One region of the Streptomyces sp. NBC_00210 genome, then DNA from elsewhere that is predicted to be linked to it. Evidence: predicted binding sites of a transcription regulator. Region 1 holds the regulator's gene; the other holds the start of a gene.

Region 1 (15,271 bases):
GACGTCACGGGAGGGGCTGCCCTGAAGTCCTTCGTCAGGACCGGCGTTGCCGACGTGGGCACCGACTCCTGGTACACCACGTGATCCCCGTTGCCCGGCGTCGCCTGCGCCCCCGCGGAACCGGTCCAGGCAACGGGCAGCACCATGGCCAGGGCCAACAGCCCGATGCGCCAGCGTCGTCTGAGATGTGCCTGGTATCTGGCGGTCATTGCACCAATCCCTTCGCGGAGAATGTCGAGCAGCCGCGAGGATCGTGGAGGCACGACCGGTTCCAGGACCGCTAACACGCTGTCCGGCGCTCGTGCTCCACCCGTCCAGCGCATGCAGGCGTGCCTGGACCGATGTCAGAGCGCACGAACGGACTCGCAGCGGCCGAGGCCCCTGCTGTCACACGCAACACACGGACTTTCAGCCGAACGGGTAGGAACCCGGCCCTGTCGGCTCGTCACCGCTCGCGTGCGGGCCGTCGGCCGCTCATGGTCGGATTGACCGACTTGTGTGCGCACCCGGAGGTGCCCCCTGACCGCCGAGACTGTCGACCGTGCCGCGGCGGCCAGTGCCCGGCCCGTCCCCCGCTGGCGCGCCGCGCTGCTGCGGGCCGCCCCCGCGCTGGGGCTGTTCGCGGTGGCACGGCTGACCGGGCTGCTGGTGATGGCGGGCTGGTCGTGGCACATCGGGCGCTCCCCGCGGGCGATCATCGCCCGCGCCTGGGACTCCGACTGGTACATGCTGATCGCCGAGCACGGCTACGGCCGCACGCTCCACTGGCCCGACGGCACGGTTCAGAGCGATCTGGCGTTCTTCCCGCTCTACCCGGCGCTGGTGCGCGTCGGCACGACGGTGCTGCCGGTGACGAGCGGAACGGCCGGGCTCGTCATCTCGTGGACCGCGGCGGGCGCGGCCGCGTGGGGCATCTACGCGGTCGTGGAACGGCTGCACGGGCGGCGCACCGCGACCGTGCTGGTCCTGCTGTGGGGCCTGCTGCCGCATTCGATCGTGCTGTCCATGGCGTACACCGAGCCCGTGCTCACGGCCTTCGCCGCCTGGTCGCTGTACGCGCTGCTGACCCGGCGCTGGGTGTGGGCGGGCGTGCTGGCCTTTCTCGCCGGTCTGTCGCGGCCCAATGGGATCGCGGTGGCCGCAGCGGTGCTGGCGGTGGCGGCGTGCGAGCTGTTCACGGCGTACCGGCGGCGCGAGAGCGCCCGCGCCAACCTTCGGATCTGGACCGGCGCGGTGCTGGCCCCGCTCGGCTGGTGCGGCTATGTGCTCCAGGTCGGCTTCCGTACGGGCGATCCGCTGGGCGGCTATTTCGCCGTGCAGCGCGGCTGGACCTCGCGGTTCGACTTCGGGATCGGGGCGCTGAAAGTGGTACGGGCGCTGGTACTGCGGCCCTCGCTGTTCCCGCTGATGATCGCGCTGCTGATCGTCGTTGCGGCGGTGCTGCTGTTCGCCCTGTTCGCGCTGGAGCGGCCACCGGCGGCGCTGCTCGTCTACACGGCGGTGCTGGTGCTGATCACGCTCGGCGGCTCCGGCTTCTTCGAGTCCAAGCCGCGCTTTCTGCTGCCGGCCTTCCCGCTGCTGCTGCCGCTGGCCTGCGCGGTGGCAAAAGCCCGGCCGAGGGCGGCGGTCGTGGTGACCGCCGCGCTGGCCGGGCTTTCGTTCGGCTACGGGACGTATCTGCTGACGCTGTCCCCGATCGCGCTCTAGCTGTGGTGCTCAGGCGTCGTCGGCGGGCTTCTCGTCCGGCTTCTCGTCCGCGGTCTCCAGGCCGAGCTGCTCCGCGAGCCACTTGTCGAACTCGATCGCGGCGCGGACCCAGCTGACGGTCGACGACACGAAGTGCTCGAGGCTGACGCCCGTGCCGATCAGCATCTGCGCCTCGCCGATGAGGCGGATGGTGGCGGGACCGTCCTCCTCCTCGTCGTGGAGGTGCGTGTAGACCTTCGGCCACAGGGTGCGGCGGTTCCAGTCGTCGATCGCGTCAAGGAGCCTGGGCCGGTCCTCGACGGCGTGCGGCCGGTCGTAGAACGTCCGCACCGAGAAGACCTGCTGGTCGTCCTCGCCGCGGAACATGAAGTACGTGCGGAATTCCTCCCACGGCGCCGCGAGGTCGCCCTCGTCGTCGACGACGTACTTCAGCTCCATCTGGTCGAGGAGCTGCTTGACCAGGTCCTGGTCGGGAACGACGGGGCCCGCCGGTCCTGCGGCCTGAGGCTGGGGCTGGCCCCCGAAATTCGGAATCGAGGACGGATCGATGGTCACCGTGGATTTCCCTTCGTACGGTTCCTGCCATCCTCTCCCATTGCGGGCGGGGGCTGGCAAGCCCTGACGGCGGCGATCCGCTGCGGGCTGACATGATCCGGCCGTTGGGGGGGACGGAGGGGGTGCGGGCGGGCTTGTTCCCGCACCCCGCCCTGCCGGTGGTGGGCTTTGCGGGCGAACCCCCCGAAACCCCCGCCCCGCGGCACCGGCGCGCCCCGCGGGCCCGTACCGTGACCGCCCGCGCCCCGCGGCACCGGCGCACCCCGACCGCCGCGCCCGGGTCCGGGGCCTACCCCCGGCCCACGATCAAGTCGTCGCCGAAGCGGTCCACCCGTACCGTGTCGCCGTCCGTGACCTCGCCCGCCAGGATTTCCTTCGCCAGGCGGTCGCCGATCGCCGTCTGCACCAGGCGGCGCAGGGGGCGTGCTCCGTACGCCGGGTCGTTGCCCTCGTCCGCCAGCCATTCCAGCGCCGCGGGGGTGACGTCCAGCGTGAGGCGGCGCTCAGCCAGCCGCTTCGCCAGGCGGTCGATCTGGAGCTTCGCGATATGCGCCAGCTCGTCCTTCGACAGCGCCGAGAAGACCACCAGGTCGTCCAGTCGGTTGAGGAACTCCGGCTTGAAGGAGGCCCGCACCACTTCGAGGACCTGCTGCTTCTTCTCCTCCTCCGAGGTGAGCGGCTCGACCAGATACTGGCTGCCCAGGTTCGACGTCAGCACCAGGATGGTGTTGCGGAAGTCCACCGTCCGGCCCTGGCCGTCCGTCAGCCGCCCGTCGTCCAGCACCTGCAGCAGGATGTCGAAGACTTCGGGATGGGCCTTCTCGACTTCGTCCAGGAGGACCACGGAGTACGGACGCCGGCGCACCGCCTCGGTCAGCTGGCCGCCCTCCTCGTAGCCGACGTACCCGGGAGGCGCACCGACCAGCCGGGCCACCGAGTGCTTCTCGCCGTACTCGGACATGTCGATGCGGACCATCGCCCGCTCGTCGTCGAAGAGGAAGTCCGCGAGCGCCTTGGCCAGTTCGGTCTTGCCGACACCGGTCGGGCCGAGGAAGAGGAACGAGCCCGTCGGACGGTCCGGGTCCGCGATGCCCGCACGTGTGCGGCGCACCGCGTCGGACACCGCCCCGACCGCCTCGCTCTGGCCGATCAGCCGCTTGCCGAGCTCGGACTCCATCCGCAGCAGCTTCTGCGTCTCGCCCTCGAGCAGCCGCCCGGCCGGAATCCCCGTCCAGGAGGCGACCACGTCCGCGATATCGTCGGGGCCGACCTCCTCCTTGACCATCGTGTCCCTGGCCGCTTCCTGCTCGGCCTCGGAGGCCTCCTCCAACTCCCGTTCCAGCGTGGGGATCTCGCCGTACAGCAGCTTGGACGCGGTGTCGAAGTCGCCGTCCCGCTGCGCACGCTCCGCCTGGCCGCGCAGCTCGTCGAGCTTCTCCTTCAGCTCACCGACGCGGTTGAGACCTTCCTTCTCCTTCTCCCAGCGGGCGGTCAGGCCCCGCAGCTCCTCCTCCTTGTCGGCGAGGTCGCGGCGCAGCTTCTCCAGCCGCTGCTTGGAGCCGGGGTCGGACTCGCTCTTGAGCGCGAGCTCCTCCATCTTCAGCCGGTCGACAGCGCGCTGCAGTTCGTCGATCTCGACCGGCGAGGAGTCGATCTCCATCCGCAGCCGGGACGCGGCCTCGTCCACGAGGTCGATCGCCTTGTCGGGCAGGAAGCGCGATGTGATGTACCGGTCGGACAGGCTCGCCGCGGCGACCAGCGCGTTGTCGGCGATCTGGACCTTGTGATGGGCTTCGTACCGTCCCTTGAGGCCGCGCAGGATCGCGATCGTGTCCTCGACGCTCGGCTCGGAGACCAGCACCTGCTGGAAGCGGCGCTCGAGCGCCGCGTCCTTCTCGATCCGCTCGCGGTACTCGTCGAGCGTCGTCGCACCGACCATGCGCAGCTCGCCGCGCGCCAGCATCGGCTTGAGCATGTTGCCCGCGTCCATCGCGGAGTCGCCGCCGGCGCCCGCGCCCACGACGGTGTGCAGCTCGTCGATGAAGGTGATGATCTGGCCGTTGCTCGCCTTGATCTCGGAGAGGACGGTCTTCAGCCGCTCCTCGAATTCACCGCGGTACTTCGCACCTGCGACCATCGCGCCCAGGTCGAGCGCGACGAGCCGCTTGTTCTTCAGCGACTCGGGCACATCGCCCTTGACGATGCGCTGGGCCAGGCCCTCGACGACGGCGGTCTTGCCGACGCCGGGCTCGCCGATGAGCACGGGGTTGTTCTTCGTACGACGGGAGAGCACCTGGACGACCCGGCGGATCTCCTGGTCCCGGCCGATGACCGGGTCGAGCCTGCCCTCACGGGCCGCGGCGGTGAAGTCCGTACCGAACTTCTCCAGCGCCTTGTACTGCCCCTCGGGGTCGGCAGTGGTCACCCGGCGTCCTCCCCTTACCGTCTCGAAAGCGTCCAGCAGCTTCTTCGCCGTGGCCCCCTGCTGGGCCAGCACCTCGCCGGCCCGGCCGCCCTTGGCGGCGATGCCGATGAGGAGGTGCTCGGTGGAGATGTAGTCGTCGCCGAGCTCCTTGGCCCGCTGGGTGGCGTCCGCGATGACGGTGAGCAGCTCCCGGTTGGGCTGTGGCGGCGCGACCGTGGACCCGGTCACGCTGGGCTGCGCGGCCAGTACCCGCTCGGCCCCGGACCGTACGGCGGCCTGGTCGGCCTCGACGGCGGCCAGCAGATCGGTGATGTTCTCGTTGTCCGCGCCCTCGAGAAGCGCGAGCAGCAGATGCGCAGGGGTCAGGTCGGGATGTCCTGCGGCCACCGCCCGGGTGCTGGCGGCGTTGATGGCGTCACTGCTCTTGTTGGTCAGCTCGGCGTCCACGTGCGGTCCCTCCTCCTCGTCCGCAGTACCCACACTGCTATGACTCATCCAACGTACACAAAGTTGAGTCTATTTCACTCAAGCTCGTGACGGACAGCCGCCGCCGGTAGGTTCCACAACATGGCCATCGACCCGCGACACCCGGACGCGTCCTACCTCGCCTTCTGGCGCGAGTACCACATGTGCACCCTCACGACTCCTCGCGCGGACGGCACACCCCACGTGGTGGCCGTCGGTGTCACATACGACCCGGAGGGCGGTTTCGCTCGCGTCATCACCAACAAGCACAGCCACAAGGTCGCCAACATCCTGGCCGCGGGCCCGGACGGGGCGGCGGTCGCGGTCTGCCAGGTGGACAAGGGCCGCTGGGCGACCCTGGAGGGGCGCGCGAGGGTGCGTACGGAGCCGGAGCTCATCGCGGACGCGGTGGGGCGCTACGCGGAGCGCTACGGGCGCACCCCGGCGCCCAACCCGGACCGGGTGCTCATCGAGATCACACTGACCCGCGCAATGGGCCGGGCGTAGAGCGGGGCCGTACTCGGCTCCCGTACGAGGGCAGCCGTACTCGGCTGCCGCACCGGGTCGGCCGTAAGCGGCTTGTGTACCCGGGCAGCACAGCGGCGCCATCGTGTTTCAGGTCCACGATGGCGCCGCTGTGTGGGGGAAGCACCTGAGCGATTTACAACGACGGGGGAACCGCTCAGGCACTGCGGGGGGTGGCGGTGGTGTCGGGCTCGACCAACTGGTGGTCCCGCTGGTCAAGATTGACAAAAATCATGCCGTACCGGATGGCACAGCGGACGGGCTGCGGTGCTCCTCGGGGCCGGCGAAGGCACCGATACGCGCGGACGTCTTCGTCCTCCTCGCGCGCCACGACGATCGGCTCTCCGAAGAGGGTGACCATCAACGAGTCGCCACGGTGGGGGATTGCCGTGACGAGGTCGATGAAATGCCACCCCGATCGATAAGCCGTAGCCATCTCGCGCCGGAAGACCCGGTCGTCCGGTGGAACGGTCATGCGCTCGGGCGGGCCGGAGCGGCACCCCAGGAGGGCTCACCGGGCGTGCCCGCGGCGTCAGCCGGAGCGACACCCCATGAAGGCTCACCGGGCGTTCCCGCAACACCATCCGCGGAAACGAGGCCCCACGAAGGCTCACCAGGGGTCGCCGTCACCGAGTTGGCGGGAGAGCTCCCCCAGGAGGGCTCACCGGAGGCCACCGCACCTAGCGCGGCCGCCGCTATGGCAAGAGCACAAAGAGCACGTAGCGTCCTAGACATGGGTGATCTCCACCTCTTTTGATCATTCCTCCTCCCCCGCGCATAAGACGATGTCTCACTCCGAACGCTTGCACCAGCGACGGCAGGCATCATGTTCCTGTAATGCAGGAGCCTGAGGGGGTGCATATGCCATCTAATGAGGGCGAAACGGGACACCCTCACGCAGACGGTGAGCTGTGCGAGGCGGGGAAAATTCTTTACATCACCGCACTGCGCACCGGGCGAATAGCCCGGTCAGAGGCAGAATCCACACCCTGCCTCTTCGATCTCGCCCTGCTGCTTCCGGATCCCGACGACGCTCAGTGGCTCCGGCCTGTCCCGCCAACCACTGCGCTGACACAGCTGATACACCCCATCGAGCGGGAGATCCAAGAGCGTCGACGACGAACTGTCGCTCTGACCGATGCACTTGAGCCATTCATGGCTTTCACCGCTCAGAACTCCACCGTCCCACAAGGGATTACCGTCCTCGAGGGCCTCAACCGCATCAACACAACCCTCGACCAGGTCACCGCAGACTGCACCGAGGAGCTTCTCACGGTGCAGCCCGGGAGCGGGCGGCAGCCGCACATCCTGGAGAAGGCGCTGCGCCGCGTGGAGCCGCTGATCGACCGCGGCGTCCGGATGCGCACGCTCTATCAGCACACGGCCCGCCACCACCCGGCAACGCTGGCCTACATGGAGAAGGTCGGCCCGTCCGGCGTGGAGGTGCGCACGCTGGAGGAGATCATCGACCGGCTGATCATCATCGACCGGAAAGTGGCGTTCATTCCGGCGAGCAGTGACCGTTTGTCCGCCCTGGAGTTGCGGCACAAGGGCATCGTCGAGTATCTCGTCGGCGTCTTCGAGCAGTTCTGGCTGCACGGCATCCCGTGGGAGGAGCCGATCTCGTACGGCCCGGACCTGGACGGCATCACCGGCATCCAGCGCTCCATCGCCAAGCTCCTGGTCGAGGGCCATGTGGACGAGGCCATCGCCCGCCGGCTGGGGATGAATGTGCGCACCTGCCGGGCCCATATCGCCAAGCTGGGCTCGTCGCTGGGCAGTGGCAGCCGGACCCAACTGGGCTATCTGATCGCCCAGTCGGGGGTTCTGGAGCACGAGTCCTGAGCTCCGCGCAGACGACCTGATTCCACCGCCCCGGCGTCCGCCGACACGCCGGGGCAGCGGCTGCTGCCGCGGGTCCATGTCACCCAGAAGGACGCGACGCCCCGAAATTCGTTCACTCCCTGCTCAAATGGCACATCTCTCACCCCTTGGGCAGCCTTGAGGGACGAGGTCCTGTCCGGTGTGCACGCACCGGACGACCGACGGGCAGGAGGAGTGCGATGGCGCGGGAGCAGCGTGGGCGAACCGGCGACGCTCTCGGCGTCAGGGGCGGGCGGTGAGGTGCTGCGCCGGGAGTGCCGGCGAGCCGAGGAGAGGATCCCGCGCCGACTGCGGCGGCGTACGGCCCTGCGCTCGGCCCGGCGTACGGCCCGGCACCGGCACCGGCACCGGCACCGGCACCGGCACCGGCGGTCGAGCATGGACCTGAGGATTCTTCCGCTCGCCTTCACCATGATGGTGGGGCCACAGATCATGTCGGCGATCATCTTCGTCACCGCGCCGAGAGCGGTCCGGGCGTCACTGGCGTTCCTTGCGGGTATCGCCCTCGCGACCACGGCCGGGGTGGCCATCATGCGGGGTGTCGCCGCGCTCCTGGGCAAAGCCGTCGACACGGGCCATCCGTCCGACAAGGGCTCGGCCGGCCACATCATCCAGTACGTACTCATCGGCCTGCTGGTGTTCGCAGCGGCGAAGAACTGGGTGGGACGCGAGACGGCCGAGCCGCCCAAGTGGCTGAAGTCCTTGATGACGGCCGGGCCGAGGAAGGCGTTCACCGTCGGCGTGCTGCTGATTCTGCTGATGCCGTCGGACCTCGTGGTCCTGCTGACCGTCGGGATTCATCTGCAGCAGCACCACGCCAACCTGGGCGAGGCGCTGGCCTTCATCGGGCTGACGGTCCTCATCGCGGCACTGCCGCTGCTGGCCCGCCTGCTGTTCGGCAGGAGGGCAGAGCGCGCCATGCCCGTGGTGCGTGAGTGGATGAACACCCACAGCTGGCTCATCAGCATCATCGCCTGCGGGGTCTTCATCGCCCTCATCCTCTCCGAAGGCTGACCGATCCCCGCAAGGGACAGGCACAAGGGACAGGCAAGGGACGGACAAGGGACGGGCAAGGCGCGGACATCAGGGGCCGAAGCAGAACACCTCCGGTCCCCTCAGCCGCACAATCCCTGTCCTATTCAGGCCGCTTGGGCCGCCAGACCACCAGCGCGCTCGCCTGCTGCACATCCTGGTACGGCACCAGATCGCGCCGGTAGGACGCGTGCACCTGGGCCTCGCGCTGCTGCATCGCGGCCGCCGCTCCCTCGACTGCCGAGGACAGCTCCGCCACCCGCTGCTGCAGCGCCGCGACCTGGTTCTCCAGCTCGATGATGCGCTTGATGCCGGCCAGGTTGATGCCCTCGTCCTGCGACAACTGCTGGACGGTGCGCAGCAGTTCGATGTCGCGCGCGGAATAGCGCCGGCCCCGTCCCGCGGTGCGGTCGGGGGAGACCAGACCCAGCCGGTCGTACTGCCGAAGGGTCTGCGGATGCAGGCCCGAGAGCTGGGCCGCCACCGAGATGACGTACACCGGTGACTCTTCGGTCAGTTCGTAGGGATTGCGGCTGCGTCCGGTTCGGCCATCCATCTCATGCTCCCTTCGCGGCCTGGAACAGCTCGGCCCGCGGGTCCTCGGCCGCGGTGGCTTCGCGGTAGGCCTCCAGCGCTTCCTTCGCCTGCTCACTGAGCTCCGTGGGTACGGCGACCTCGACGGTGACCAGCAGGTCCCCGCGGGTGCCGTCCTTGCGGACCGCGCCCTTGCCGCGGGCTCGCATCGTACGGCCGTTCGGCGTCCCGGCCGGCAGTTTCAGCGTGACCGGCGGACCGCCCAGGGTCGGCACCTTCACCTCGCCGCCGAGCGCCGCCTCCGCGTAGGTGACGGGCACGGTGACGGTGAGATTGTCGCCCTTGCGGCCGAAGACGGGGTGGGCGTCGACATGCACGACGACATACAAGTCGCCCGCCGGGCCGCCCCGTTCGCCCGGGGCGCCCTTGCCGCGCAGCCGGATCCGCTGGCTGTCGGAGACACCCGCGGGGATGCGGACCTGCATGGTCCTGGACGAGCGGGCGCGCCCGCTGCCCTTGCAGACCTCGCAGGGGTCCTGCGCGATCAGACCGCGGCCCTTGCAGTCCACGCACGGGTCGGTGAGCGAGAAGGAGCCGCTGCCGCCGCGCGAGACCTGGCCGGTGCCGAGACAGGTCGGGCACACCCGAGGCGTACCGTTTCTGTCGCCGGTGCCCGAACAGGCCTTGCACGCCGCGGAGCTGGACATCCGCAGCGGGACCGTGGCGCCTTCGATCGCCTCGGTGAAGCTGAGCGTCACCTCGGACTCGATGTCCTGGCCGCGACGCGGCTGGGTACGCGTACCCGGGCCGGCGCCTCGGTTGAACAGTCCGCCGAACACATCGCCGATTCCGCCGCCGAAACCGCCTGCGCCACCCTGCGTACCGCCCTGGCCGCCCCCGAAGAGGTCGCCCAGGTCGAAGTTGAAGCTCCCGCCCGGGCCGCCGGGACCTCCGCGGAAGCCGCCGTTGCCGAAGAGGGCGCGGGCCTCGTCGTACTCCTTGCGCCGCTTGGGGTCACCGAGGATGTCGTTCGCCTCGGAGATCTCCTTGAACCGCTCTTCGGCCTTGGCGTCGCCCTTGTTGGCGTCCGGGTGGAACTCGCGGGCGAGCTTCCGGTACGCCTTCTTGATCTCGGCCTCGGTGGCGTCCTTGGGGACGCCGAGGACCTTGTAGTAGTCCTTCTCGACGAAGTCCTTCGTGCTCATCGACGTCCCTCCTCTCGGACAATCCTTGCGTCAGCCCGTAGGGTGCCTGCCCCGGCTCCGCGCGGGCTCGCGACTCCCGGCACGCACATCTGCTGCGTTGTCGTCGGTCGCCGACGCTCCGCGTCGGCTCCCTCTTCCGCCTTGCATCTGCACGCGCCGGACGCCGCTCCCTCATCCGCGCGGAACCAGGTCACGCACCCTCCTCCGGGCCACCGCTCTCCTCGTCGTTCGCCGTCTCGTCCTTCGGGGCCGCGCCCGGCTGGGGCTCGGCCACCGCGACCCGCGCGGGGCGGATGGTCCGCTCGCCGATGCGATACCCCGGCTGCAGGACCGCGACGCACGTGGTCTCGGTGACATCCGGTGCGTACGAGTGCATCAGGGCTTCGTGGATCGTCGGGTCGAAGGGCTCGCCCTCCTTGCCGAACTGCTGCAGGCCCATCTTGGCGGCCGCGGTCTCCAGGGACTCGGCCACCGACTTGAACCCGCCCACCAGCTCCCCGTGGTCACGGGCGCGGCCGATGTCGTCGAGCACGGGCAGGAGCTCGGTCAGCAGATTCGCCGTGGCGATCTCCTTGACCGTGATCCGGTCGCGCTCCACCCGACGGCGGTAGTTCTGGTACTCGGCCTGGAGCCGCTGGAGGTCCGCCGTGCGCTCGTTGAGCGCCGTACGGATCTGGTCCAGCTGAGCCGTCAGACCGGCGAGCTTGGCTGCGTCCCCTCCCGGGGCCGCCGGGCCCTCCTTCTTGGAGGACTCGGCGGACTCGGCGGCGTCGTCAGAGGTGGCGCCGGAGGGGACGTCGGGCTTCTCCTCGAAGCCCGGGGTCTCCTCCGTCACGCTGCACCGCCCTTCGCGTCCTTCTCGTCGTCCACGATCTCGGCGTCCACGACGTCCTCGGCGTTGTCCGCGGACTGGGCCTGCTCGCCGGCCGGGGCCTCGGCGCCGTCGGGCGTGGCGTTGGCGTACATCGCCTGGCCGAGCTTCTGGCTGACCGCCGCGAGCTTCTCGGTGGCGGTGCGGATCTCGGCGGTGTCCTCGCCCTTGAGCTTCTCCTTCAGCTCGGCGACCGCGGTCTCGACCTCGGTCTTCACCTCGCCGGGAACCTTGTCCTCGTTGTCCTTGAGGAACTTCTCGGTCTGGTAGACGAGCTGCTCGCCCTGGTTGCGGGACTCCGCGGCCTCACGGCGGCGGTGGTCCTCGTCCGCGTACTGCTCGGCCTCCTGGCGCATCCGGTCGACCTCGTCCTTCGGCAGCGAGGAGCCGCCGGTGACGGTCATCTTCTGCTCCTTGCCCGTGCCCAGGTCCTTCGCGGTCACGTGCATGATGCCGTTGGCGTCGATGTCGAAGGCGACCTCGATCTGCGGGACCCCGCGGGGGGCCGGCGGCAGACCGGTCAGCTCGAACATCCCGAGCTTCTTGTTGTACGCCGCGATCTCGCGCTCGCCCTGGTAGACCTGGATCTGCACGGACGGCTGGTTGTCCTCGGCCGTGGTGAAGATCTCGGACCGCTTGGTCGGGATCGTGGTGTTGCGCTCGATCAGCTTGGTCATGATGCCGCCCTTGGTCTCGATACCGAGGGACAGCGGGGTCACGTCGAGGAGCAGGACGTCCTTGACCTCACCCTTGAGGACACCGGCCTGGAGGGCGGCGCCGATGGCGACGACCTCGTCGGGGTTCACACCCTTGTTGGCGTCCTTGCCGCCGGTCAGCTCCTTGACGAGCTCGGCGACCGCGGGCATACGGGTGGAGCCGCCGACCAGGACCACGTGGTCGATCTCGGACAGCTGGATGCCGGCGTCCTTGATGACGTTGTGGAACGGGGTCTTGCAGCGCTCCAGGAGGTCCGCGGTGAGCTGCTGGAACTGGGCGCGCGTGAGCTTCTCGTCCAGGTGCAGCGGGCCCTCGGCGGAGGCCGTGATGTACGGCAGGTTGATCGTGGTCTCGGTCGAGGACGACAGCTCGATCTTCGCCTTCTCCGCAGCCTCACGAAGACGCTGGAGAGCCATCTTGTCCTTGGACAGGTCCACGCCGTGCCCGTTGGCGAACTGCTTCACCAGGTAGTCGACGACGCGCTGGTCCCAGTCGTCACCACCGAGGTGGTTGTCACCGTTGGTGGCCTTCACCTCGACGACGCCGTCGCCGATCTCCAGCAGCGAGACGTCGAAGGTGCCGCCACCGAGGTCGAAGACGAGGATCGTCTGGTCGTCCTTGTCGAGGCCGTAGGCCAGGGCTGCCGCAGTCGGCTCGTTGACGATGCGCAGGACGTTCAGACCGGCGATCTCACCGGCCTCCTTGGTGGCCTGGCGCTCGGAGTCGTTGAAGTACGCCGGGACGGTGATCACCGCGTCGGTGACCTTCTCGCCGAGGTAGGACTCCGCGTCGCGCTTCAGCTTCTGCAGGATGAAGGCGCTCATCTGCTGCGGGTTGAAGGTCTTCCCGTCGAGCTCGATCTTCCAGTCGGTGCCCATGTGGCGCTTGACCGACCGGATGGTCCTGTCGACGTTGGTGACCGCCTGACGCTTCGCAACCTCGCCGACCAGCACCTCACCGTTCTTCGCGAAGGCGACGACGGACGGCGTGGTCCTGGCACCCTCGGCGTTGGTGATGACGGTGGGCTCGCCGCCCTCCAGAACGCTGACGACGGAGTTAGTCGTGCCCAGGTCGATGCCGACCGCACGTGCCATTTCAATTCCTCCAGCTGACTGACTTGAGTGGATCTGGCTCAAGGATGCACGACCGAGCCCTGGGCGTCAACGGAGCTGAGTCGACCCCACTCAACTTTTATCCATCGCTTACCTGCACCTCGACCCCGGAACCCGCCCCGGACCAGGGCCGAACCTGTGTACGCGCGCGTGGCGCACCGGCCGGCGGCGGCGTCCGTCTGGGAGAGTCATAGCCGCAAAAAACGGTCACCGAATGACAGCCGTGACGAAGGTCGCGACGAAGGGCGTGCGTCCATGCCTGCAAAGCGAGCCGTCGATCTGACGGGCAGTCTGATCCTGCTGCTGCTCCTGTCCCCGCTGCTGCTCGCCCTCACCGCCGCCGTCGGGGCCACCACCCGGGGCTCGCTCCTGACCCGCCGGGAGCGGACCGGCCTCGGCGGATCCAGGTTTGCAATGCTGACCTTCCGTACGACACCGGTCTCGCCCGTCGGCCGGCTGCTGCGCCGCCACTTCCTGGACCAGCTGCCGCAGCTGATCAATGTGGTGCGTGGCGAGATGTCGCTCGTGGGGCCTCGCCCGCTGCCGCCCGAGGACCCCGAGGAAGCCGGCTTCGCGGGCCGCGCCCGGCTCGGCGTACGCCCCGGAATGACCGGCCTGTGGCAGACCAGCGGCCGTTCGGAGCTGCCCTGGGAGGAGATGGCAGTACTCGATCTGCACTATGTGGAGCAACACTGGCTGGGACTGGACCTTCTTATCCTGGCCCGCACCCTCCCGACGGCCGCGGCCGGACGCCGGGCGCCCCGCCCGGTCAGGCTTGCCTGAGCGACACAGATCACCGGCTGCGCGGCTACAGTGCGGCGGAATAAGTGGGTACTCTCAGCACGGACTACCTAAGTTACCGCTTAGTAGTCTGGACAGATTGCCCACCCTCGCAGGCCCGAGGAGCCCGAAATGCAACTCGCCGCGATCATCGTGTCGCTGGTGCTGACCGTGGTCGGCGTTGCGCTCATCGCCCGAGCCGTCGCGCAGATCTACCGGTTCGTGAAGCTCGGTCAGCCGGTGCCCGCGGGCAGCCGCACCGACAACCCGAAGGCACGCACGATCACCCTGGTCAAGGAATTCCTTGGCCACACCCGCATGAACCGATGGGGGATCGTGGGCTTTGCCCACTGGTTCGTCGCGATCGGCTTCCTCACCCTGCCTCCGACGCTGGCGCAGGCGTACGGCCAGCTCTTCCAGGCCGACTGGACCCTGCCGGTCATCGGCGGCTTCCTGCCGTTCGAGATGTACATCGAGTTCATCGGCCTGATGACCGTGGTGGGCATCGTCATCCTGATGGCGATCCGGCTGCTCAACCTGCCCTCGCGGGCCGGCCGCAAGTCGCGCTTCGCGGGCTCCAAGGCCTGGCAGGCGTACTTCGTCGAGTACGTCATCCTCACCATCGGCCTCGCGATCCTCGCCCTGCGCGGGCTCGAGGGCGCGATCCACCACGTGGACCACTACGAGGCGGCGTACTTCGTCTCGTATCCGCTGGTGCTGGCCTTCAAGGGCCTGAGCGTCGCCACTCTCCAGACCCTGATCTACTTCACCGCGATGATCAAGATCGGCACCTCGCTGATCTGGATGATCACGGTCTCGCTCAACACCAACATGGGTGTGGCCTGGCACCGCTTCCTCGGCTTCCCGAACATCTGGTTCAAGCGGAACGCCGACGGCTCGACCGCACTCGGCGCCCTCCAGCCGATGACGTCCGGCGGCAAGGAGATCGACTTCGAGGACCCGGGCGAGGACGATGTCTTCGGCGTCTCCCAGGTCGAGCAGTTCTCCTGGAAGGGCATCCTCGACTTCTCCACGTGTACGGAGTGCGGTCGCTGCCAGTCGCAGTGCCCGGCCTGGAACACCGGAAAGCCCCTCTCCCCCAAGCTGCTGATCATGTCGCTGCGCGACCACGCGCACGCCAAGGCCCCGTATCTGCTGGCCGGCGGCGGCAAGACGATGGAGGGCGAGGAGAAGGCGTCCGAGGAGCAGCTGGCCGGTGTGCCGGCGGCGGCCCTCGCGGAGGCCGAGCGCCCGCTGATCGGGACGCTGGAGGAGAACGGGGTCATCGACCCGGACGTGCTGTGGTCCTGCACCACCTGCGGTGCCTGCGTGGAGCAGTGCCCGGTCGACATCGAGCACATCGACCACATCGTCGACATGCGCCGCTACCAGGTGATGATCGAGTCCGCGTTCCCGTCCGAGGCGGGCACGATGCTCAAGAACCTGGAGAAGAAGGGCA
Region 2 (15,271 bases), 1.2 Mb from region 1:
GTCGGCCGCGGCCGCGCGGGCACTGCCCGTGGGAGCCGCCTTCGCCGTGCCGCCGGACGCCGCGTTCGGCGTCGCCGTCAGCGTCTTGATGCCGCTGAACTGGAGCACCGGGTAGCCGGCGTGGGCATCGATGTAGACCTGCTGCAGCACCGGTTCGCCGGTGCTGGGGTTCGTGCCGCGTACGGTCACGTGGTGGGCCAGTACGCCCTCGCCGCGCGGGACCACCACGAGGCCGCCGACCGTCGCCGTGAGCGCGGCCGCCTTGGCGGACCTGGCCCCCTTGCCGCGTATCGCGTCGGCCTTGCTCAGCGTCTTGCCGCCGAGGCGTCTGGCGGTCGCCGCGAGGGCGCGGCGCTCCGCGGTCTCCTTGCTGACCGTCGCCTTCGTGTCCGTCTTCAGGCCGGTGAAGTACTTGCCGGAGGTGCCGGTGACGACGCGCTTGCCGCCCTTGGTCTCCATCCGGACCACGTACTGGCCGCCGAACACCGGGATGCCGTGGTGCTTCTGCTGCAGCCGCACGGTCTCTTCCGAGCCATGTTTGACGGTGCCCAGCGGCGCGAGGTCGCGCCGCGCGTCGGCGATCTTGTAGCGGCTTTCCTTGGCGGCGAGATGGCCGCGGGCCGCGTCGGCGGGGCTGGCCTTGGCGTCCGCCGCCTCCCGGATTCCGTCGACGAGCGACGGGGTGGCCGTCTCGGCCCCCGGGATGACATCGGCGGGCGGTGCGACGGCCGGCGGGGTGACCGCCTGCGCCGGTACCGCGGTGAGCAACAGCCCGGCGACGCCGAGCAGAGTGGCGAGACCGGTCCCCCTGGTCATGCCCGATCTCTGTGTGCTTGTTCTGGCCTTGCGCACAGTTCGTACCCCTCCCACGTGCTGGTCAAGCCGTAAAGGTGGTCATGGCCATGCAACCCGGGGGACACCAACCGATCAATGTGGCCGACGTGTTGACAAGTGGACACGCACACTTGTGTGGCCCGTGAAGAGGGAGTGAGAATCCGAGGCATGACCGAGGGGGAATTGCACACCCTTGGCCTGGGGGAGGCCGAGGAACGCACCTATGAGGCACTGCTCAAGGAACGGGCCGCCGGGGCGGAGGAGTTGGCACGGCTGCTCGGGCTGCCGAGGGAACGGCTCGACCTGCTGCTCGGCCGGCTGGTCGAGCACGGCCTCGCGCTGCCCGCGGTCGGGGACGGGCTGCCGCATCCGGCCGCACCCGCCGCCGCGATCCGTACGCTCATCCACCGCCGCCAGGCCGAACTGCACTTACGCTCCGCCGAGTTGGAGCGATTACGGATGACCGCGGACCAGCTGGCGGGCCGGCTGATGTCCGGGTCACCCAGCGCGCCCGAGTGCGGTATCGAGGTGGTGACGGGCCCGCGGGCGATCGGCGAGCGGGCGGAGTATCTGCTGGCGTCGGCGGAGCGGGAGGTGGCGATCCTGGACCGCCCGCCGTATGTGAAGGGACCACGGGGTGACGACAGTTCCCGCACACCGGGGCTGGACATCGAAGCGCTCCTCGACCGGGGTGTGGAGGTACGGACCGTCCTGGACCGGGACGGGCTGGCCTCTCCCGGGCGGATGCGCTCGGTGACGGTCCTGGTCGAACAGGGTCTGCGGGCACGGGTGGCGACCGCGGTCCCCACCAAGCTGATCGCCGTGGACCGGCGGATCACCCTGCTCCCGCCGACGGACGCGGCGGACCCCAGGGCCACCGCGCTGGTGGTGGGCGACGCGCTGCTGCGCAACGCGCTGATGCCGCTGTTCGAAACGGTCTGGGACCGGGCCACCCCACTCGGCGGCACGGGCGGGGCGTGCGCCGCGCTCCCGAAGGCGCAGAAGGAGCTGCTGGGTCTGCTGGCGGCGGGCCTGAAGGACGAGGCAATCGCGCGCCGTCTGGGCGTCCACGTCCACACGGCCCGCCGGCGGATCAGCAGCCTGCTGGAGACACTGGGCGCGGAGACCCGCTTCCAGGCGGGAGCGCAGGCGACGTTGAGGGGTTGGCTGGACTGACAGCCACAACCGGGCAAGATGTCCGAATGACGTGGCACAGCCGTACGAGCACGACAACCACGACGCCCGCTGGGCGGGGCATGGGCCGGGACGGGGCGCGCCAGGCGGACGGGGCCGCCGCGACGGACCGGGCATCCCGGGACCGCGACGCGACGCGCCCGCCGGACGGGGCCGCCGTGGCCCGCGCGGACGGTCGCAAGCGGCGCGCAGGCAGCGCCGTCCGCGCAGGCGGCAGACGCGCGCGTCCATTTCTGCTCGTCGTGCTGCTCGGGCTGACCCTGAACTCCTGTGCCGGGCCCGCGTCCTCCGCCACCCGCCCCAAGGCCACCGGGTCCGGCGAGTCCGCTGCGCGCGCCGCCGCGCCCGAGCCGCGGTCGTCGGCGGTTGCTTTCGCCGGGGCCTCCTCCGTCGGCGTGCTCATCGACTCGCAGGGCGAGCACTTCTGTACCGCCAGCGTCGTGAACAGCCCCAAGGGAAACGTCATCGCCACCGCAGCGCACTGTCTCCAGGACGCCGGTGGCGATCCCGCCTACGAGCCGGGCGAGCTGGAGTTCGCGCCCGGGTTCACGGGGCAGGGCAAGGGGACCTATCCGTACGGGCGCTGGAAGGTCGGCTCCGTACACCTCGACGAGCGCTGGACCGACGACGCCGAGGACGCCGATGCCGCCGACTACGCGTTTTTGACCCTGGCGCCGGATGCCAGGGGCCGTCAGGTGCAGAAGGTCGTCGGCGCCGCCACCCCCGACTGGTCGTCGGCGCCCGACCGGCGGGTCACCGTCGTCGGCTATCCCAACAAGCAGCACAACCCGGGCAACCTCCCCATCGCCTGCACCACCGACACCCGCCCCGACCCGGACCTGCCTCAGACGTTGCTCATGGAGTGCGCGGGCTTCTGGGAGGGCACCAGCGGCGGCCCCTGGCTGGCGGACTATCGGGACGCCAAGCACCAGGGCCGGCTCATCGGCGTGCTGAGCGGTGGCGACACCGACAGCGAGTCGACGGCCGCCCTCTTCGACGACCGCACCCGCGAGCTGTACGAAGAGGCCGCGGGCAGATAGCGCGAAGGCCCGGCGGCAGGCGTGCCGCCGGGCCCTTCGGCCGTGGATCAGGCCGCGGATCAGGCATCAGGCCGGGGATCAGGCCGCGGCCGTCACCGGCATCTCGGCCGGCGAGAGCGCGATCTGAAGCACCTGCCGGACATCCGTCACCGGGTGGACCTCCAGCTTGTCCAGGATCTCGGCCGGGACGTCGTCCAGGTCGGGCTCGTTCCGCTTGGGGATCACGACCGTCGTGATCCCGGCCCGGTGTGCGGCGAGGAGCTTCTGCTTCAGACCGCCGATGGGCAGCACCCGCCCGGTCAGTGACACCTCACCCGTCATCGCCACATCCGTACGCACCTGGCGTCCGGAAAGCAGCGACGCCAGCGCAGACGTCATGGTGATGCCCGCGCTCGGCCCGTCCTTCGGCACCGCGCCCGCCGGGAAGTGGATGTGCACGCCCCGGTCCTTCAGATCGGCCACGGGCAGCTCCAGTTCGGCGCCGTGCGAGCGGAGGAAGGAGAGCGCGATCTGCGCGGACTCCTTCATCACGTCGCCGAGCTGCCCGGTGAGCGTCAGCCCCGCCGCGCCCGTCTCCGGGTCGGCCAGCGACGCCTCGACGAACAGCACGTCGCCACCCGCGCCGGTGACCGCGAGACCGGTGGCCACACCGGGCACGGCGGTCCGGCGCTCGGCCGGGTCCTGCGCGGACTCGGGCACATGGTGCGGCCGTCCGATGAGCGCCCGCAGATCGGTGTCGGCGATCGTGAACGGCAGCTCGCGCTCGCCCAGTTCGTGCTGTGCCGCCACCTTGCGCAGCAGCCTGGCCACCGAACGCTCGAGGTTACGGACGCCCGCCTCCCGTGTGTACTCGCCGGCCAGCTTGCGCAGCGCCGAGACCTCCAGGACGACCTCGCCGGGCTCCAGACCCGCCCGCTCCAGCTGGCGCGGCAGCAGGTGGTCCCGCGCGATGACGACCTTCTCGTCCTCGGTGTAGCCGTCGAGCCTGACCAGCTCCATCCGGTCGACGAGGGCCTCCGGGATGGCTTCGAGGACGTTCGCCGTGGCCAGGAACACCACGTCGGACAGGTCGAGTTCGACCTCCAGGTAGTGGTCGCGGAAGGTGTGGTTCTGCGCCGGGTCCAGCACTTCGAGCAGGGCGGCCGCCGGGTCGCCCCGGAAGTCGGAGCCGACCTTGTCGATCTCGTCGAGCAGGACGACCGGGTTCATCGAACCGGCCTCCTTGATCGCCCGGACGATACGGCCGGGCAGCGCCCCGACGTACGTACGCCGGTGTCCGCGGATCTCCGCCTCGTCCCGGACGCCGCCGAGCGCGACCCGGACGAACTTCCGCCCCATCGCGTGCGCGACGGACTCGCCGAGCGAGGTCTTGCCGACTCCCGGCGGGCCGACGAGGGCGAGAACCGCGCCCCCGCGCCGCCCGCCGACCACGCCGAGCCCCCGGTCGGCGCGCCGCTTGCGCACCGCCAGGTATTCGGTGATCCGTTCCTTCACGTCCTGAAGGCCCGCGTGCTCGGCGTCCAGGATCGACTTGGCGCCCTGGATGTCGTACCCGGCCGCGCTGTCATCAGTTCGCTCGTTCCACGGCAGTTCGAGGACGGTGTCCAGCCAGGTGCGGATCCAGGAGCCCTCGGGGTTCTGGTCGCTGGACCGCTCCAGCTTCTCGACCTCCTTGAGGGCGGCTTCGCGTACCTTCTCGGGCAGGTCCGCGGCCTCGACGCGGGCGCGGTAGTCGTCGGACTCGTCCTCGCCGCCCTCGCCGTTGAGCTCGCGCAGTTCCTTGCGTACGGCTTCGAGCTGGCGGCGCAGCAGGAATTCGCGCTGCTGCTTGTCGACGCCTTCCTGGACGTCCTTGGCGATGGACTCGGCGACGTCCTGTTCGGCGAGGTGCTCGCGCAGCTGCTCGGTGGCGAGCTTGAGCCGGGCCACCGGGTCGGCGGTCTCCAGCAGTTCGATCTTCTGTGCGGTGGTCAGGAACGGTGAGTAGCCGGCGTTGTCCGCGAGCTGCGAGACGTCGTCGATCTGCTGGACGCGGTCCACGACCTGCCAGGCGCCGCGCTTCTTCAGCCAGTCGGTGGCCAGCGCCTTGTACTCCTTGACCAGGTCGGCGAGCTGGCCGGGCAGCGGTTCGGGCACGCTCTCCTCGATACGGGAGCCTTCGACCCAGAGAGCCGCGCCCGGACCCGTGGTGCCGGCGCCGATCTTCACCCGGCCGCGGCCGCGGATGAGCGCGCCGGGGTCGCCGTCGGAGAGCCGGCCGACCTGCTCGACGGTGCCCAGCACGCCGATCCCGGGGTAGTTCCCGTCGATGCGCGGAACAAGCAGGACCGTGGGCTTGCTTGCACCACTGGATCGGGCGGCGGCCTGAGCGGCCTCCACCGCGGCTCGTACGTCGGTGTCGGACAGGTCGAGCGGCACCACCATTCCGGGCAGCACGACCTCGTCGTCGAGCGGCAGCACGGGCAGTGTGAGCGGCGTGAACGCGGAGGACTCAGCAGCCATGATCTCCCCTTAGGCAGTGAAGTTGAGCTGTACGGACTCAATGCACAGGGCGGGTGAGATGTTCCCGAGCCGCCGTTCGCTCTCAGCGATCAAGGCTCACGCCTTGCGGCAGGGCTCGGATGTAATAAGCCCACGTTGTGTTCAGTCATTACATCGGCCCGCTCACCGGAATAGTCCGCGCTCCGGCGGCCTGATCCCACATGCTGGGGCCATGAGCCGTAAGCGTGTGCGACGACGGACGACGACGGTGGGCATGGTGCTGGCCCTTGGGCTCGCGGCAGGGTGCGGGGCATCGGCGAGCGGCGACGGCGGCGATGACGGCGGCTCGGCGCCGGGCACGTCCTCGGCGAGCTCACCATCGCCGTCGGGCGCGCCGTCGACGTCGGGCGCACCCTCGCCGACGGCCTCCACCTCGCCCGTCCCGGCGCGGACGCTGGTCGAGATGACCGTCACCGGCGGCTTCGCCGGCGTCAACGACCGCCTCGTGGTCCAGGACGACGGCACATACAAGACGTACAAGAAAACCGGACCCGGCCGTTCCGGCCGGATGACACCCGCCGGGCTGGCCGCGCTGCGCCGGGCCCTGGAGAAGGCGGACTTCGCGCATCTCCCCCGCGAGGCCACCAAAAGCCCCGTCGCGGACGGCTTCACCTACCGGATCACGTACGAAGGCCACACCGTGACCACCGACGACACGGCGCGGCTAGCCGCCCTGCGGGAGGTATTCGCCGCGCTGCCGGACCACTGACCCGCGGACCTGGACGACCGACCGGCGCCCCTGGGCCCGGCGGCGCACCAGCGGCCAGCAGGCGACCCCGGACAGCAGGGCGAGCGGATGGCCCCAGACGGTGAGCGGATCCTCGAAGGCCACCGCGTCCTGGACGAGCATCAGGAAGACAAAGCCGAGCAGCGTCACGCGTGGCACCGGGCGGAGCAGTCCGGCCAGCGCGCCGATGCTCGCCATCAGGCCGAAGCTGATGCCGTAGTCGAGGCGGTGCAGCGAACTGGCGGGCAGCTGCCCGCTCACCACCCACACCGCGACCGGTACCTCGGTGGCCAGCGTCGCCGCGACGTGGCCCGCCAGGAAGACCCCAGCGGTGCGCCAGCCGCCGATGCGGCGTTCCAGCGCGGTGAGCACGAAAAGGAAGGCGACCGCGTACGGGGACGCCAGGCCGCCGGCGACCCACAGGGCGCTCGCGCCGAGAACGAGCAGCGGCGTATCGGCCAAATGGGCGACATCGGTGCTGGAGCCACGCAGCAGCGAGGAGACGGTTGCGGGGTCGCCGTACTCCGCGAAGAGCGAGGTGACGATCAGCACGAGGATGTAGCAGAAGGTGAACGGCGTCCCGGTCGGCGTGGGCAGCAGGTGGAGCGCCCGCCGCCAGAGCGGCAGCCGTAGGCACGGGGCAGGCAGGGGCGTGGGCGGCAGCGCGGGCGTCGCCACCCGCGCCGGCGCCGTGCGCTGGGCCGGAATACCGCCCAGCAGCTCCCTGCCCGTGGCCGGATCGCGTGTCGTCAGCTGGTCCACGCGTGAGGCCCCTCTCGTCAAGCCCCCGAACGATCCCCCACCCAACGCGATCACCATCCCCCTCGTCTATGACGTGCGCCACACGAAGCAACCCGCGCACCGGCGCGGGCGTCGTGGCCACGCCAGACTGCGCCGACCAGCTGTGCAGCGGCTGTGAGAGGGCTGTGCGGCACACCCGGTGAACCGGCCCGCGAGGGGGCGGGGCGGGTGCAGCCCCCGCGCCCCGAAACCGCTCAAACCGCGCGCCCCGAAACGGCTCAAACCATTTGTCCCGCCCGCCCCGTCCCGCGACCATGGCCACTTAGCCGCCCCCAGGAGGTCACCGCCGATGCCCCTGCACGCCGATACCGCCCCCGTCACCCTCGACCGCCGCGAGGGCCCCCACGGCGAGGTCGTGCTGCGGCAGCGCGGCGAGCACCACGAGATCATCGCCAACGGCTGCTTCCTCATGGACACCTCCGACGGCCGCTCCGAGCGGCTGCTCGTGGACGCCGCGTACGACGCACTCGCCGCCGCCGGCCGGACCGCCCCCGCTCTGCTCATCGGTGGACTCGGCGTCGGCTTCTCCCTGGCCCGCGCCGCCGCCAACCCCCACTGGCGGCACATCGCCGTCGTCGAGCGCGAGCAGGCGATCATCGACTGGCACCGCTCGGGGCCGCTGGACCGGATCTCCGGCGACGCGCTCACCGACCCCCGCAGCGTGATCCTCCACACGGACCTCGTCACCCACCTCCGCACGACCACGGACCGTTACGACGCGCTATGTCTGGACATTGACAACGGCCCCGACTGGACCGTCACCGACGACAACGAGAACCTCTACTCACCGGCCGGACTCGCCGCCTGCCAGGGCCGGTTGGAGCCGGGCGGGGTGCTCGCCGTGTGGTCCGCGCAGCCCTCTCCCGCTTTTGAGGATGCGTTGCGGAATGCCGGATTCACCGGGGTAAGAACCGAAGAGATCCGGGTTGCCCGAGGCGTACCGGACGTGGTCCACCTCGCCGTTCGCCCTGCGTAGCCGGGATGCCGTCCATGCCCTTACGCTGCTGACCTACACACGGGATCTACACCGGCATGCAGCTCGCGAGAACGCGTACAGGGGCGGGGCCATGGAGCAGACACACACCACGCACAACGGCGTCGCGGCCACGCCCGGCGCGCAGCGCCGGGTGCTGGTCGTCGAGGACGACTCGACGATCGTCGATGCCATCGCCGCCCGGCTGCGGGCCGAGGGCTTTGTGGTCCAGACGGCCGCGGACGGCCCGGCCGCCGTCGACGCGGCCGAGGCCTGGCAGCCCGACCTCATGGTTCTCGATGTGATGCTGCCGGGCTTCGACGGCCTGGAGGTCTGCCGCCGGGTCCAGGCACAGCGCCCGGTCCCGGTCCTGATGCTCACGGCGCGCGACGACGAGACCGACATGCTCGTGGGCCTCGGCGTCGGCGCCGACGACTACATGACCAAGCCGTTCTCGATGCGCGAGCTCGCGGCCCGGGTGCATGTGCTGCTGCGCCGCGTGGAGCGCGCCGCTCTCGCCGCGGTGACCCCGCGCAGCGGGATCCTCCGCCTCGGCGAGCTGGAGATCGACCACGCCCAGCGCCGGGTCCGGGTGCGCGGTGAGGACGTGCATCTCACGCCCACCGAGTTCGACCTGCTGGTCTGCCTGGCGAACACGCCGCGTGCGGTCCTCTCCCGCGAGCAGCTGCTCGCGGAGGTGTGGGACTGGGCCGACGCCTCCGGCACCCGTACCGTCGACAGCCACATCAAGGCCCTGCGCCGGAAGATCGGCGCCGAGCGCATCCGTACCGTCCACGGTGTCGGCTACGCGCTGGAGACGCCGGCGCCATGAGAGGGCGGCGCTGGGGGCGACGTCCCGGCCGCGAGAGCCGGCGGGACCGGCCGTCCGGCCGCGCCAGTCGGCGGAGCCGGCTGCGGTCCGTCTCCATCTCGATCAAGACCAAGCTGGGCACACTCGTCGTCGTCTCGGTCTTCATCACCACGGGCCTGCTGCTGGTGGCCGTGCGCACCCAGACGGAGCTGCGCTTCATCACCGTCTTCTCGGTGATCGCCACCCTGCTGATCACCCAGTTCGTGGCGCACGGTCTGACCGCGCCGCTGGACGAGATGACCACCGTCGCCAAGGGCATATCGCACGGCGACTACACCCGCCGGGTGCGCGGCGCCGACCGCCGGGACGAGCTCGGTGACCTCGCCTCCACGATCAACCGCATGGCGGACGATCTGGAGGCCGTGGACCAGCACCGCAAGGAGCTGGTCGCCAATGTCTCGCACGAGCTGCGCACCCCGATCGCCGCACTGCGCGCCGTCCTGGAGAACGTCGTCGACGGGGTCTCCGCCGCCGACCCGGAGACCATGCGCACGGCGCTGAAGCAGACGGAACGCCTGGGCCGGCTGGTCGAGACGCTGCTGGATCTGTCCCGCCTCGACAACGGCGTCGTACCGCTGCGGGCCCGCCGCTTCGAAGTGTGGCCGTATCTCTCGGGCGTGCTGAAGGAGGCCAATCTGGCCGCCGCCCAGCGCGGTCTGACCTCCGGGTCCGGCCATCACACCCGTACCGACGTGCATCTGCACCTGGATGTGTCGCCGCCCGAGCTGACCGCGCACGCGGACGCGGAGCGGCTGCACCAGGTGGTGGCCAATCTGATCGACAACGCGGTCAAGCACTCGCCGCCGCACGGCCGTGTGACGGTACGGGCCCGGCGCGGCCCGCTGCCCGAGTCCCTGGACCTGGAAGTGGTCGACGAGGGCCCCGGCATCCCGGAGCAGGAGCGCCACCGGGTCTTCGAGCGTTTCAACCGGGGCACCGTCACGGCCCCGCACGGCAAGGGCAGCGACGGCGGTACGGGCCTGGGCCTCGCGATCGCACGCTGGGCGGTCGATCTGCACGGCGGCCGCATCGGGGTGGCCGAATCGTCCCGCGGCTGCCGCATTCTCGTGACCCTGCCGGGGGTCCCGGCGGCGCGCGGTTGACGTAGGGTGCGAACCGGAAGCGCGCGTTCTGCGTGTACGCAGTGAGGGCGTGGCCGCAATCCGGCTCAGTAACCCGTCAGGTGTACGAGCCGACCGGCCGCGGCCGCAGATTTTCGCCCGGCGTCAGCCGCTCCGGTGGAGCCGAGGCTCCCGTCGGAGTACCCAAGGGCACCCGCGGTGATGCAGAACCACGCTTGTTTCCCGCCATTCCTTCGCACGAAACACGCTCTTCGGTGTGACTTGCGCGACGATGACCAGCCCGGCCTGCACCTCCAGGCCAGGGAGGCGTAGCCTTTATTTCCGCTGTCCATCACCTTGTGAAGCGGAAGAGGGCGGTTGCCGCCGTGTCGTCTCAGTCCCCCAGTAACTCGAGCATCTCGGCCGACCAAGGCGGGCAGGGTAAGAACCCTGCCGCCGCGTTCGGTCCCAATGAGTGGCTCGTCGACGAGATCTACCAGCAGTACCTCCAGGACCCGAATTCGGTCGACCGTGCCTGGTGGGACTTCTTCGCCGACTACAAGCCGGGCGGCGCGGGTGCTACCGCCGCAGGGGCGAAGCCGGTGAGTGAAGCCCCCGCCGCGGACGGATCCGCGCCTTCGGGAGCCGGGGCGGGTGCCCAGGGTGCCGTAGCCGCGGGGGCTGCGGGTACCGCGGCCCCGGCCGCCGCTGCGACCCCCACCGCCAACGGCGCGGCTCCGGCTGCCACCGGCACCGCCGCGCCACAGGCCGCTCCCGCCGCGCAGGCTCCCGCCGCGCAGCAGGCGGCCCCGGCCGCCCCGGCTCCCGCGCCGGCGAAGCCTGCCGCCGCGCCCAAGCCTGCGGCTGCTGCCGCCGGCAAGGCGCCCGAAGGCGCGGAGGTCGTGCCCCTGCGCGGGCCCGCCGCCGCGGTCGCGAAGAACATGAACGCCTCGCTGGAGATGCCCACGGCCACCTCCGTGCGCGCCGTCCCGGTGAAGCTGCTCTTCGACAACCGCATCGTCATCAACAACCATCTCAAGCGCGCCCGCGGTGGGAAGGTCTCCTTCACCCACCTCATCGGGTTCGCGATGGTGCAGGCCATCAAGGCCATGCCGTCGATGAACTGGTCGTACACGGAGAAGGACGGCAAGCCGGTCCTGGTCAAGCCGCCGCACGTCAACTTCGGCCTGGCCATCGACCTGGTGAAGCCCAACGGTGACCGCCAGCTGGTCGTCGCGGGCATCAAGAAGGCCGAGACCCTGAACTTCTTCGAGTTCTGGCAGGCCTACGAGGACATCGTCCGCCGCGCCCGCAACAACAAGCTGACGATGGACGACTTCACCGGCGTCACCGTCTCGCTGACCAACCCCGGCGGCCTGGGCACCGTCCACTCCGTGCCGCGTCTGATGCCCGGGCAGTCGGTCATCATGGGCGTCGGCTCGATGGACTACCCGGCGGAGTTCCAGGGCACCTCCCAGGACACCCTGAACAAGCTGGGCATCGCCAAGGTCATGACGCTGACCTCGACGTACGACCACCGGGTCATCCAGGGCGCCGCCTCCGGCGAGTTCCTGCGGATCGTCGCCAACTTCCTCCTCGGCGAGGACGGCTTCTACGACGACATCTTCGAGGCGCTGCGCATCCCGTACGAGCCGGTCCGCTGGCTCAAGGACATCGACGCCAGCCACGACGACGACGTCACCAAGGCCGCACGTGTCTTCGAGCTGATCCACTCCTACCGGGTCCGCGGCCATGTCATGGCCGACACCGACCCACTGGAGTACCGCCAGCGCAAGCACCCCGACCTGGACATCACCGAGCACGGGCTCACGCTGTGGGACCTGGAGCGCGAGTTCGCGGTCGGCGGCTTCGCCGGCAAGTCCCTGATGAAGCTGCGCGATGTGCTCGGCGTGCTGCGCGACTCGTACTGCCGCACCACCGGCATCGAGTTCATGCACATCCAGGACCCGAAGCAGCGCAAGTGGATCCAGGACCGGGTCGAGCGCCCGCACTCCAAGCCCGAGCGCGAGGAGCAGCTGCGGATTCTGCGCCGCCTGAACGCGGCCGAGGCCTTCGAGACCTTCCTGCAGACCAAGTACGTCGGTCAGAAGCGGTTCTCGCTGGAGGGCGGCGAGTCCGTCATTCCGCTGCTCGACGCGGTCATCGACTCGGCCGCCGAGTCGCGCCTCGACGAGGTCGTCATCGGCATGGCCCACCGCGGTCGTCTGAACGTCCTGGCGAACATCGTCGGGAAGTCGTACGCGCAGATCTTCCGGGAGTTCGAGGGCAACCTCGACCCGAAGTCGATGCACGGCTCCGGCGATGTGAAGTACCACCTGGGCGCCAACGGCACCTTCACCGGTCTGGACGGCGAGCAGATCAAGGTCTCGCTGGTCGCCAACCCCTCCCACCTGGAGGCGGTCGACCCGGTTGTCGAGGGTGTCGCGCGCGCCAAGCAGGACGTCATCAACAAGGGCGGCACGGACTTCACGGTCCTGCCGGTCGCCCTGCACGGTGACGCGGCCTTCGCCGGCCAGGGTGTCGTCGCCGAGACGCTGAACATGTCGCAGCTGCGCGGCTACCGCACCGGCGGCACGGTCCACATCGTCATCAACAACCAGGTCGGCTTCACCGCCGCCCCGGAGTCGTCGCGTTCGTCCATGTACGCGACCGACGTGGCCCGCATGATCGAGGCGCCGATCTTCCATGTGAACGGCGACGACCCGGAGGCCGTGGTCCGCGTCGCGCGGCTCGCCTTCGAGTTCCGCCAGACGTTCAACAAGGACGTCGTGATCGACCTCATCTGCTACCGCCGCCGCGGTCACAACGAGGGCGACAACCCGCAGTTCACCAACCCGCAGATGTACACCCTGATCGACAAGAAGCGCTCGGTGCGCAAGCTGTACACCGAGTCGCTGATCGGTCGCGGCGACATCACGCTGGAAGAGGCCGAGCAGGCGCTCCAGGACTTCCAGGGCCAGCTGGAGAAGGTCTTCGCGGAGGTCCGCGAGGCCACTTCGCACCCGGCCCCGGCGCAGGTCCCGGACGCCCAGCCCGAGTTCCCCGTGGCCGTCACCACCGCGGTCTCCGAGGAGGTCGTGAAGCGGATCGCCGAGTCCCAGGTCAACATCCCCGACCACGTCACCGTCCACCCCCGTCTGATGCCTCAGCTGCAGCGCCGGGCGGGCTCGGTGGAGGACGGCACGATCGACTGGGGCATGGGCGAGACGATCGCCATCGGCTCGCTGCTGATGGAGGGCACCACGGTCCGGCTCGCCGGCCAGGACACCCGCCGCGGCACGTTCGGCCAGCGCCACGCGGTGCTGGTGGACCAGAAGACGGGCGAGGACTACACCCCGCTGCTGTACCTCGCCGAGGGCCAGGCGCGCTTCAACGTCTACGACTCGCTGCTCAGCGAGTACGCGGCGATGGGCTTCGAGTACGGCTACTCGCTGGCCCGTCCGGACGCGCTGGTCATGTGGGAAGCGCAGTTCGGTGACTTCGTCAACGGCGCGCAGACCGTCGTGGACGAGTTCATCTCCTCCGCCGAGCAGAAGTGGGGCCAGACCTCCGGCGTCACCCTGCTCCTGCCGCACGGCTACGAGGGCCAGGGCCCGGACCACAGCTCCGCCCGCCCGGAGCGCTTCCTCCAGCTGTGCGCGCAGAACAACATGACGGTCGCCATGCCGACCCTGCCGTCGAACTACTTCCACCTGCTGCGCTGGCAGGTGCACAACCCGCACCACAAGCCGCTGATCGTCTTCACCCCGAAGTCGATGCTGCGTCTGAAGGCCGCGGCGTCGAAGACGGAGGAGTTCACCACCGGCGGCTTCCGCCCGGTGATCGGCGACGACACAGTGGACCCGAACGAGGTCCGCAAGGTCGTCTTCTGCACCGGCAAGGTCTACTACGACCTCGAGGGCGAGCGGGTCAAGCGCGGCGTCAAGGACACCGCGATCATCCGTCTGGAGCGGCTGTACCCGCTGCCGGGTACCGAGCTGCAGGCCGAGATCGCCAAGTTCCCGAACGCCGAGAAGTACCTCTGGGTGCAGGAGGAACCGGCGAACCAGGGTGCGTGGCCGTTCATCGCGCTCAACCTGATCGACCACCTGGACCTTGCGGTCGGCGCGGACATCCCCGGCGCCGAGCGCCTGCGCCGGATCTCGCGTCCGCACGGCTCGTCCCCGGCGGTCGGCTCGGCCAAGCGCCACCAGGCGGAGCAGCAGCAGCTGCTCAACGAGGTCTACGAGGCCTGACCGGTCGTACGCCATAAAGGGCCCGGCACCGAGTTCGACTCGGAGCCGGGCCCTCGGCGTTGCTCAGGCGCCCTCGAGTCTGGCGATCTCCTGGCGCATCAGGTCCGCCGGCTGTATCCCTGCCGCGTCCGCGGCGATCAGCATCGACAGCACCGCCCGGTGCTCCTCCAGGGCGCGCTCCTCGCCGGCCGTGCGCTCCAGACGGGTGGCCCGCATCCACTGGGCGGCGGCCGCCCGCTCCAGCACCTCACCGGCCCCGGGCTGCGCCGCGGCCCGGCGGTAGTGGGCAGCGGCGTCCTGGAGCCTCGGGTGCGAGGCCGTGCGCCGGGCCAGCAGTGCGGAGGCCAGGGCGCGGTACCACCAGGCGTACGCGGCCAGTTCGGGGTCGGCCGCGGCCCGGGCCGCGGCGCCCAGCATCCAGTCCGCCTCGTGCAGATCGGCGACCGTGCCGTCGGCGCGGAAGCGTTCGAGGTAGGCGTGGCCCAGCAGGGCCCGGCGGCGCGGGAGTTCGGGATCGTCCGCCGCCGTCTCGTCGATCGCACCGCGCAAGGCCCGTACGGCCGCGTGAATGTCGGCGGCGGAGTTCTTGTCCACACCGCGCTCGGTCAGCTGCCTGCCCAGCGAGGTGAGCACCACGGCACGGCTCGGGTCGTGCCAGGGCAGGAGCGGCACGGCCTCCGTCCAGGCCGCCACCGCCGAGTCGCGGTGCGCCCAGCCGCCGGTGGAGGCATAGCGCTGCTCCAGGACGCGGGCCATCCGCAGCAGGATGTCGGCCTGCACCTCCTCGTCCTTGCCGACGTGCTGGCGCGCCTGGTCCAGGGCCTGGAGGATGCGCAGCCTGTCGTCGTCGTCCGGGTTCTCGTGGGCGAACTCGATGGCGTCCGCGTAGTCCAGCCAGGCGCGGCAGAGCTCCGGCTGCGCGATGGCGTCCCAGTCGAGCCCGTCGATGCCCGCGTGCAGATCCTTGTCGGCC

Evidence for each region. The regulator HspR, encoded in region 1, represses chaperone genes until heat shock. The targets are predictions, from matches to a motif close to TTGAGNNNNNNNNNCTCAA.
Region 2: the regulator HspR is predicted to act here: its motif matches at 5,593-5,611, upstream of lon (endopeptidase La).

What each region holds. Positions count from the first base shown of each region.
Region 1 covers NZ_CP108120.1:4,102,694-4,117,964, forward strand. The annotation lists gene OG729_RS18560 (hypothetical protein) at 1-209, opposite strand, end outside; gene OG729_RS18565 (mannosyltransferase family protein) at 520-1,707, shown strand; gene OG729_RS18570 (YbjN domain-containing protein) at 1,717-2,262, opposite strand; gene clpB (ATP-dependent chaperone ClpB) at 2,552-5,134, opposite strand; gene OG729_RS18580 (pyridoxamine 5'-phosphate oxidase family protein) at 5,255-5,659, shown strand; gene OG729_RS18585 ((2Fe-2S)-binding protein) at 5,835-6,152, opposite strand; gene OG729_RS18590 (helix-turn-helix transcriptional regulator) at 6,539-7,522, shown strand; gene OG729_RS18595 (GAP family protein) at 7,757-8,575, shown strand; gene OG729_RS18600 (heat shock protein transcriptional repressor HspR) at 8,697-9,149, opposite strand; gene dnaJ (molecular chaperone DnaJ) at 9,151-10,332, opposite strand; gene grpE (nucleotide exchange factor GrpE) at 10,523-11,167, opposite strand; gene dnaK (molecular chaperone DnaK) at 11,164-13,014, opposite strand; gene OG729_RS18620 (sugar transferase) at 13,288-13,815, shown strand; gene OG729_RS18625 ((Fe-S)-binding protein) at 13,945-15,271, shown strand, end outside.
Region 2 covers NZ_CP108120.1:2,916,666-2,931,936, forward strand. The annotation lists gene OG729_RS13030 (M4 family metallopeptidase) at 1-816, opposite strand, end outside; gene OG729_RS13035 (helix-turn-helix domain-containing protein) at 1,003-2,010, shown strand; gene OG729_RS13040 (trypsin-like serine peptidase) at 2,037-3,068, shown strand; gene lon (endopeptidase La) at 3,147-5,570, opposite strand; gene OG729_RS13050 (protealysin inhibitor emfourin) at 5,782-6,318, shown strand; gene OG729_RS13055 (rhomboid-like protein) at 6,274-7,098, opposite strand; gene OG729_RS13060 (spermidine synthase) at 7,427-8,113, shown strand; gene OG729_RS13065 (response regulator transcription factor) at 8,205-8,942, shown strand; gene OG729_RS13070 (ATP-binding protein) at 8,939-10,084, shown strand; gene OG729_RS13075 (multifunctional oxoglutarate decarboxylase/oxoglutarate dehydrogenase thiamine pyrophosphate-binding subunit/dihydrolipoyllysine-residue succinyltransferase subunit) at 10,429-14,298, shown strand; gene OG729_RS13080 (SAV_2336 N-terminal domain-related protein) at 14,362-15,271, opposite strand, start outside.